Linked DNA regions of Thiorhodovibrio winogradskyi. The protein of the gene in region 1 interacts with the protein of each later gene in a pairwise test. Links are inferred from orthologs where the notes say so. Each region holds a gene or a part of one and is shown in the gene's direction. Other genes may lie near its edges.

What was found. The genes of interacting proteins can lie anywhere in the genome.
Region 2: the proteins of secD (region 1) and pheT interact in binary tests that used the Escherichia coli proteins (3 or more experiments, as listed by UniProt). The link is inferred for Thiorhodovibrio winogradskyi from one-to-one orthologs.

What each region holds. Positions count from the first base shown.
Region 1 is NZ_CP121472.1:556,841-561,726, forward strand. The notes cover bases 1,131-4,039. They hold secD (protein translocase subunit SecD), read left to right. Parts: upstream 1,131-1,611; coding sequence 1,612-3,468; downstream 3,469-4,039. Other genes in these bases: yajC (preprotein translocase subunit YajC), read left to right, coding at 1,141-1,473; secF (protein translocase subunit SecF), read left to right, coding at 3,534-4,039. Also shown: Thiowin_RS02665 (6-pyruvoyl trahydropterin synthase family protein), read left to right, coding at 1-153; queE (7-carboxy-7-deazaguanine synthase), read left to right, coding at 212-862; more of secF, read left to right, coding at 4,040-4,481; Thiowin_RS02690 (AAA family ATPase), read right to left, coding at 4,509-4,886. UniProt on the Escherichia coli protein: Part of the Sec protein translocase complex. Interacts with the SecYEG preprotein conducting channel. SecDF uses the proton motive force (PMF) to complete protein translocation after the ATP-dependent function of SecA.
Region 2 is NZ_CP121472.1:3,441,014-3,445,512, reverse strand. The notes cover bases 946-3,962. They hold pheT (phenylalanine--tRNA ligase subunit beta), read left to right. Parts: upstream 946-1,258; coding sequence 1,259-3,667; downstream 3,668-3,962. Other genes in these bases: Thiowin_RS15470 (MerR family transcriptional regulator), read left to right, coding at 3,952-3,962; ihfA (integration host factor subunit alpha), read left to right, coding at 3,672-3,962; pheS (phenylalanine--tRNA ligase subunit alpha), read left to right, coding at 946-1,180. In the rest of the region: more of pheS, read left to right, coding at 191-945; more of ihfA, read left to right, coding at 3,963-3,971; more of Thiowin_RS15470, read left to right, coding at 3,963-4,356.

The sequences.
Region 1 (4,886 bases):
GTCGCAGGTGTGTTGCCTCAGCTTGATGGTCTGGAGCTGAACCCGACTCCGGGCCGCGGTGCTGTGTTGACTTTGTCCATGCCAGATTCCGCTCGTCTTGAGTCCAACCCGAGTGCCAGCCTGGACCTCGGTTTGGCGCTGCCATCGCTGTGATTCAGCACTGTGATTCAGCGCTGCGGTCAAGCAATCTGTCTAGTGATGTGTCTAGCCCATGGCATATAGCATTCACGAAATGTTCCATAGCCTGCAAGGCGAGGGCGCACGCAGTGGGCGCTCGGCGCTTTTCTGTCGCTTCGCCGGCTGCAATCTCTGGTCCGGGCGCGAGCAGGATCGCGCGCTAGCCATTTGTCGCTTCTGCGATACCGAATTTCGTGGCACTCATGGCCGCGGTGGGGGTGTCTTTGCCTCGGCTGCTGCCCTGGCTGATCATCTGCACAGCATTTGGCAGTCGGAAACAGGCGGGGATGGACGGCCTTACATTGTCTGCACCGGCGGGGAACCGCTGCTGCAACTCGACGGGCCCCTGATGGATGCCCTGCATGCCCGCGGCAGCGAAATCGCGGTCGAGACCAATGGAACCATCGAACCGCCAGCCGGGATTGATTGGCTGTGCGTTAGCCCGAAAGCAGGAGCGCCCTTGGTGGTGACGCGCGGCGATGAGCTCAAGCTAGTATTTCCGCAGCCTGGACTGACGCCCGAGGTATTGGATGCGTTCGCGCGGCTTGAATTTCATGAGTTTTTCTTGCAACCCTGCGATGGACCTGAACGCGCGGCCAACATCACGGCAGCCTTGACCTACTGCAAGGCTCACCCGCGCTGGCGGCTGAGCCTGCAGTTGCACAAGCTGCTGGGGATTCGTTAAAGCGCGGGATCCCAGTATTCCCGAACGAGGAGCTCCCGATGCTTCACTTTCAACAGCCTGCACAGAGCCGAGGACCGGAGGGGGAGGCATTGGTAGGGTCGAGTTCCAGGCAGCGGTCGAAGATGCTGGTGACTTGATCGGTCGCTCAATCCGATGCGCACATGCCGGTTTGGCTTTGGCGTCAGGCGGGCTTGGGGTCTGCCGGGAGTCCAGGAACCTGTGGTATAGTCGCGGGCTGATTTTTACTGACTGGCGCGCCGCGCCGGGGAGCGATGAACATGAGCTTTTTTATTTCCGATGCCATGGCCCAGGTCGAGGGCGGGGCAGGTCCGGCTGATCCCTTTCTTGGGCTGCTGTTTCCCATTGGTCTGATCATCATTCTCTACTTTCTGATGATCCGTCCTCAGATTAAACGCCAAAAGGAGCACAAGGCGCTGGTCGATGGGCTGAGCAAGGGAGATGAAGTGGTTACCATGGGCGGTGTTGCTGGCCGTATTGTTGATATCGGGGACAACTTTGCCCAGTTGGAGGTGGCTGATGGTGTCACCATCAAAATTCGCCGCCCCTCGGTCGAGGCCGTGCTGCCGAAAGGTTCGTTAAAAGAACTCTAGCGATAAAGCACTCTCGCCAAAAGCAAGTCCTGCCGAAGCGTCAGCAAGCGAGCCCGGCTGCGCAAGTGGCGGTGGCTGGCCTGTCCTGTTTCGCCTCCTTTTCGACAAATGACCGACTGAATCTGCGCTGAGTCTGCGATGAATCATTATCCACTGTGGAAAAACCTGCTGATTCTGGGCGTGGTCCTGGTCGGGGTGGTGCTTGCGCTGCCCAATTTGTTCTCCCAGGATCCCTCGATTGAAATCACCGCCGAGCGGGGCGCCGAGATCAATGATGGCAGCATCGCCGAGATTCGCGCGGTGTTTGAAAATGCCGATGTCACGGTCAAGGATATCGAGTCCTTGGAGGGAGATCGCCTGCTCGCGCGTTTTCGCACATCGGGTGAGCAGTTGCGCGCGCTGGAGGTGATGCAGGCGACTCTGGCGGACCGCTACCGCAGTGCCCTGACGCTTTCGCCCGATCTGCCAGGATGGTTGGATGCCATGGGCTTGCAGCCAATGTTCCTGGGCCTGGATCTGCGCGGTGGCATCCATGTGCTGATTGATGTGGATATGGACGCTGCCGTGGCCCAAGCGCTGGAGCGCTATACCGGCGATATTCGCTCGGAGTTGCGCAAGGCGAAGATTCGCTATCTGACGGTGTTGCGCGAGGGCGAGCGGGTGGAGGTGCGCTTCAAGGATGAGGCCACCCGCGATGAAGCAGCCCAAAGGATCCGGCGCGAATTTTCCAATCTCGCGGTTGAAACTTCCACGCGCGATGGGGATTTTTATCTGACTGGCAGTTTGCCACCGGCGCAGCGCGAGGAGGTGAAGCGCTTCGCGCTGCAGCAGAACATTACAACCCTGCGCAATCGCGTCAATGCCCTGGGTGTTGCCGAACCCATTATTCAACGCCAGGGCGAACGGCGTATTGTGGTCCAGCTGCCCGGGGCACAGGATCCCGGTCGGTTAAAGGATTTGTTGGGCGCCACCGCGACCCTGGAGTACCGCCTGGTTGACACGGAAAATAGCGTGCAGGATGCACTCGAGGGTCGGGTGCCAGTGGGGGCGGCTCTTTATCGTGAACGCAACGGTCAACCCATACTGCTCAAGCGTCGGGTGATTGTGACCGGCGATCAAATCACCGACGCCTCGGCCGGATTTGATCAGCAGTCGGGCTCGCCGGCGGTCTTTGTCAGCCTGGATGGACCCGGCGCGCGGCGCATGCGCAATGTCACCACCGAGAACGTCGGCAAACCCATGGCAGTGGTCTTTATCGACAGTCGCGCCGTCACCCGCATGGTCGATGGCGAGCCGGTGAAGGCGCGCGAGCGCACCGAAGAGGTCATTAGTGTCGCCAATATTCTGGAGCCTTTCGGGCGTCGCTTTCAGACCACCGGGCTCGACAGCAGCGACGAGGCGGCTAATCTGGCCTTGTTGCTGCGTGCTGGCGCCCTGGCCGCGCCAATCGAAATCATCGAGGAGCGCACCGTGGGCCCGAGTCTGGGACAGGACAACATCGATCAGGGTTTCCTGTCGGTGGTGATTGGCCTGATGGCGGTGGTGATTTTCATGGCGGTCTATTATCGCCTCTTTGGTCTGGTGGCGGATCTGGTGCTGGTGATCAATCTGGTGATGATCGTCGCGGTGCTGTCGCTGTTGCAGGCGACGCTAACCTTGCCGGGCATTGCCGGCATTGTGCTGACCGTGGGCATGGCGGTGGATGCGAATGTGCTGATTTTCGAGCGTATCCGCGAGGAGATTCGCAATGGCAACTCGCCCCAGGCAAGTATCCATGCGGGCTACGACAAGGCGCTCTCAACCATTGTCGATGCCAATGTCACCACATTGATTGCCGCCGTGGTGTTGTTCAGCTTTGGCACTGGTCCCATCAAGGGCTTCGCGGTCACGCTCTTCATTGGCATTATCACCTCCATGTTCACGGCCATTCTGGGCTCGCGCGCGCTGATCAATCTGATCTATGGCGGGCGGCGGGTGAAAACCCTGGCGATCTGAGCTTGCCTTGATTCCAGGGCTTTTGTGATAGGACCTTTCCCGAATCTGCACCGGCGGAGAACAGCATGGCGCATGCCCAATTGATTAAAGAACTCAATATTGACTTCATCGGCAAGCGCCGCATCGCGGTGGCCATTTCCGCTGTGCTGATGGCGCTGTTTTTGCTGGCAATACTCGTGCGCGGATTCAATTTTGGCCTGGATTTCACTGGCGGCACTGTCATTGAGGTGGGCTATGAGCAGCCGGCGGAGCTGGCGGCCGTGACCCAGGCCTTGGCCGATGAAGGCTTCAAGGATGCCGTGGTGCAGTATTTTGGCTCGCGTCAGGACGTGCTCATCCGGCTGGCGCCGCGTGATGATGAAGAGGTCAATGCTGAACTCAGCGATCAGATTTTCCAGGCGCTGAGCGCCCAGGCCGATGGCGCGGTGGAGTTACGGCGGGTGGAGTTTGTCGGGCCGCAGGTGGGCGAGGAATTGCGCGAGCAGGGCGGGCTGGCCGTGCTCTTCTCGCTGATCGGCATCCTGATCTATGTCGCGCTGCGCTTTGAGTGGCGTTTTGCCGCCGGTGCCGTGGTCGCCATCATCCATGATGTGCTCTTCACCATTGGGATTTTCTCCGTGTTCGCGATTCCTTTTGACTTGACCGTACTGGCGGCCGTGCTGGCGGTCATCGGCTACTCCCTCAATGACACCATTGTCATTTTCGACCGGATGCGTGAAAACTTCCGCAAGATGCGCAAGGGAACAGTGATCGAAATCACCAACCGCTCGATTAACCAGACGCTCTCGCGCACCATCGTGACCTCGGGCACCACGCTGCTGGTGTTGCTGGCGCTCTACTTTCTTGGCGGCGCCGCCATCAGCGGTTTTTCACTGGCGCTCATTATCGGAGTGCTGGTGGGGACCTACTCGACGATTTACGTGGCGACCGCCATGGTGATCTGGCTCGGCATCAGCCGCGTCGATCTCTTGCCAACGGTGAAGGAAGGGGAAGTGCTCGACGACCGGCCCTGAGTTTTGCCTGGCGTGATAGTGGCGCCTTTAACGCCGCGCATCTTTTTGTACATCGCCAATGGCGCGGATCCAGTATCCCTGGGACACTACTTCGATTGGCAAACTGGATAATCCGGTCATGGCGCTCTCCATATCCGGATAACTGCCATGGACCGCGATCACGAGCGGGCCGTTGGGGAGAATGTGCGCGCCCTTGATCTCATGGGTGCGCAGGTACTCTTCGACAGCGGCGAACCTCTTTAGCGCAATCAACTGAATGGTCAGGTGCTCTGGGTTTTGTTCCGAGAGCCACACAAGGTCGTCGCGGGTTTGGGCCTTGTGATATTCCTCTGGCTGATCTTCTTCTGGCTGATCTTCTTTATGAGTTGTCGCCGCTTGCTCCCTTGGTTCTTGCGGTTCAGTCGG
Region 2 (4,499 bases), 2.9 Mb from region 1 along the record:
AGCAGCCACCGGGGCAACCGCAGCAAAGATCCGGGAAAGGCGTCAAATCCTTTCCCTGGCTTGGTTGCATGCCCCTATCCGCACCATTTTCCGCGCCTTTTTTTACTGGGCTCCAATACAGGGGACGGGTTTGAACGCGATCACCGATGCCACTGAGCTCGGCCAGCAACTTGCCGATCTTGGCGAGCGCCTGCGCACTGAAGCCACAACGGCCGACAGCCTTGCCGCGCTTGATGAGGTGCGGGTGCGCTATCTCGGCAAGAGCGGTCATCTCACCGCGTTGCTCAAACAGCTTGGCCGCCTGCCGGCGGAGTCCCGCCCCAGTGCCGGACAGGCAATCAACCAGGCCAAGAGCGCCGCCCAACAGCAGCTCGACCAGGAACGCGCCCGGCTCGAGATCGCGGCGCTTGAGGCGCGGTTGGCCGGCGAGCGCATTGATGTCACCTTGCCGGGTCGCGGCCAGCATCCCGGTGGCTTGCATCCGGTCACCCGCACCATGCAGCGCATCGAGCGTTTGTTCGCCAGCGCCGGTTTCGAAGTGGCCGAGGGGCCGGAAGTCGAGGATGACTACCATAACTTCGAGGCGCTCAATATCCCGCCCGAGCATCCGGCCCGGGCCATGCACGATACTTTTTACTTTCCCGATGGGCGCCTGCTGCGCACCCATACCTCGCCGGTGCAGATTCGCGTGATGGAAAGCCGTGAGCCACCGCTGCGCATTATCGCGCCAGGGCGAGTGTACCGCTGCGACAGCGATTTGACCCACACCCCCATGTTCCATCAGGTCGAGGGCTTTCTGGTCGATGACCGCGCGACCTTTGCCGATCTCAAAGGTGTGCTCTACGACTTCTTGCGCCAGTTTTTTGAACAGGATGACCTCTCCCTGCGCTTTCGCCCGTCCTATTTTCCCTTTACCGAACCCTCGGCCGAGGTGGACGTGCGGTGCGTCAAGTGCGGTGGCAGTGGCTGTCGCATCTGCAAGCAAAGCGGCTGGCTCGAGGTCTTGGGCTGCGGCATGATCCACCCCGAGGTATTCCGCCATGTCGATATCGATAGCGAGCGCTTCCAAGGCTATGCTTTCGGCATGGGGGTCGAGCGCTTGGCCATGCTGCGATATGGCGTGGATGACCTGCGGCTGTTCTTTGAGAACGACCTGCGCTTTCTGGCTCAGTTTCGCTAGGCGGCCCCTGCCGCCAACGGGCGCATGACATCTCCCCGACCAGCCACTCACTTAATTTCATAGCACAAGACAAACACCATGCGACTGAGCGAAGCCTGGCTGCGCGAATGGGTTGACCCACCCATTGATACCCAAACGCTGACTGATCAACTCAGTATGGCCGGGCTTGAGGTCGATGCCGTCGCGCCCGTGGCGGGCGCATTCACCGGTGTGTTAATCGGCCGGGTACTGAGCGTCGAGCCGCATCCGGACGCGGCCAAACTGCGCCTGTGCCGGGTGGATGCCGGTCAGGCTGATCCGCTGCAAATCATCTGTGGCGCGGCCAATGTCGCCGCCGGGCAGCAGGTGCCCGTGGCCGTGATTGGCGCTCGCCTGTCGAATGATTTCAAAATCAAAAAAGCCAAGCTGCGCGGCGTCGAGTCCCACGGCATGATCTGCTCCGCCTCTGAACTGGGCCTGGCCGAATCCTCCGAGGGCATTCTGGTGCTGCCGGATACGGCCCCCATCGGCGACGATTTCCGCGCCTGGATGGGTCTGGACGATCAAGCCATCGAGCTGGATCTGACGCCCGACCGTGGAGACTGCCTGAGCCTGGCCGGCGTGGCGCGCGAGGTCGGCGTCATTAACCGCCTGCCGCTCGGCGGTCCCAGGTTCGACCCTGTCCCGCCCGCCAGCGACGAGCGCTGGCCGCTCGAGATCAGCGCCTCCGCCGCCTGCCCGCACTATGTCTGTCGGCTGGTGCGCGACCTCGACTCCACAGCCCAGACCCCGCTATGGATGCGGGAACGCCTGCGTCGCTGCGGTCTGCGCCCCATTAGCCCGGTGGTGGATGTCACCAACTATGTGCTGCTCGAACTCGGTCAGCCGCTGCACGCTTTCGATGCCGAGCGCTTGACCGGTGCGGTCCAGGTGCGCCTCGCGCGCGCGGGCGAACCCCTGACCCTGCTCAACGACGAACAAATCAAACTCCACCCAGACGCCCTGGTTATTGCCGATGACAGCGGCGCCATTGCCCTTGCCGGCGTCATGGGCGGCGCATCAACAGCGGTGTCCGAGAGCACCCGGCATATTCTGTTTGAAAGCGCTTTCTTTGCGCCTCAAGCCGTCGCCGGGCGCGCGCGCCGTTATGGGCTGCACACGGATGCCTCACACCGTTTCGAGCGTGGCGTCGATCCCGACCTTCAAGTGCGCGCCATCGAGCGCGCCACCGCCCTGCTGCTTGACATCACCGGTGGCACACCAGGCCCGGTGGTAGCAGCCCGGAGCGAATCCGAACTTCCACAGCGCCCGCCCATGGTGCTGCGCCCCGAGCGCATCCCCCGGTTGCTTGGCATCGAACTTGAAGCCACCGAAGTCGAGGACATTCTGACCCGACTCGGCCTGCAGCTTGCACCCACGGCCCGGGGCTGGCAGGTGCAAGTGCCTGGCCATCGCTTCGACCTGCGACGCGAAGCAGACCTGATCGCCGAACTTGGGCGCATTTACGGCTACGATCGCATTTCGCCCAGCCAGGCCCAATCCGCCACCCGCATGACAGCCCCGCGCGAGGCGGATTTCGACCTCGAGCAGGCGCGCGCGCGCTTGATTGATCGGGGCTACTTCGAGGCCGTCACCTACAGCTTCATCAGCCCGGCCCAGCAAGCCCTAATCGACCCCGATTTCCAGGCCTTGGCACTCAGCAACCCCATCTCAGCCGAGCTGTCGGTGATGCGCACCAGCCTATGGCCCGGCCTGCTGCAGACCGCTCAACAAAACCTCGCACGCCAGCAGACGCGGGTGCGCCTGTTCGAGACCGGCCTGCGCTTTCGCATCCAGCAGGGCGACCAGGGCGGTGCCGGGTGCGAAGATGCTGGACTGAAACAGGAGCCCATGCTTGCGGCACTCGCCATCGGGGATCTGATGCCAGAGCAATGGGGCGGCACCGAGCGCCCGATTGACTTTCACGACATCAAGAATGATCTCGAAGGGCTGCTTGCCCTGACCGGAGAGGCAGGGGTATTTTCCCTGGCACCTGCTTCGCATCCAGCTTTGCATCCGGGCCAGTGCGCGCGCATCGAGCGCGCTGGCGCCGAGGTTGGCTGGATCGGCATGCTGCACCCCTCGCTGGCCAGGCAGCTTTCGCTGCCAGACGCCAGCTATCTTTTTGAACTGCGGCTCAATCAGCTCGCCCAGGGGCGTCTTCCCGTCTTCAGCCCAGTGTCACGATTTCCGTCCATTCGCCGTGACCTGGCCTTGCTGGTCGCAACCGACACCCCTTATGCGGCCATTGAGGCGAGCGCCCGCGCCGCCGCCGGAGACTGGCTACGCGAACTGCGGGTTTTTGACATCTACCTTGGGGAGAAAATCGAGTCAAACCGCAAAAGCATCGCTTTGGGATTGATTTTACAGGCATCTTCCCGGACACTTACAGATCAGGACGTGGAGGACGCCGTAGCACGCGTGCTCATCAGGCTGGAACAAGATCTGGGCGCCAGATTAAGGAGTTAAATCAGTGGCACTCACCAAAGCCGACATGGCGGAATATCTATACGAGGAACTTGGCCTCAACAAACGCGAGGCCAAGGATGTGGTTGAGATGTTCTTCGAGGAAATCCGCCGCGCCCTGGAGCGTGGCGAACAGGTCAAGTTATCCGGCTTCGGCAACTTCGATCTGCGCGAAAAAAGGGAACGGCCGGGCCGAAACCCCAAGACGGGAGAGGAAATACCCATCACCGCCAGACGGGTTGTCACCTTCCGTCCTGGGCAAAAACTCAAGTCGCGGGTAGAATCCTATGTCGGAACAGAGCACTAGCAGCCCGAGCAACAACAGCCCGAGTCACAGCAGCGAGCAACTTCCACCCATCCCAGGCAAGCGCTACTTCACCATCGGTGAGGTCAGTGAACTCTGCGATGTCAAACCTCATGTTCTGCGCTACTGGGAGCAGGAATTTCCCCAGCTTAAACCCGTCAAACGGCGCGGCAACCGTCGCTATTACCAGCGTCATGATGTGCTGATGGTGCGCCAGATCCGCAGTCTGCTCTACGACCACGGTTTTACCATCGGCGGCGCCCGCCAACAGCTCTCAAGCGACGCGGCCAAGCAGGACGTTTCCCATAGCACCCAGATCATCCATCAGGTTCGCCTTGAGCTTGAAGAAATCCTGCTCACCCTCAAACGACGAGTCGGCCACGGTTAAAACGACACGCTCTAGGCGGCCAGCATCCATCGCTGACGCCTAGCGTCCGCGAATTAATTGTGATCAGTGACTGATTTTCACCATGTGTTCACACCTTCCCTGTAGTGAACCGACTTTTTTATGAAACTTTAACTCTCGGAGTC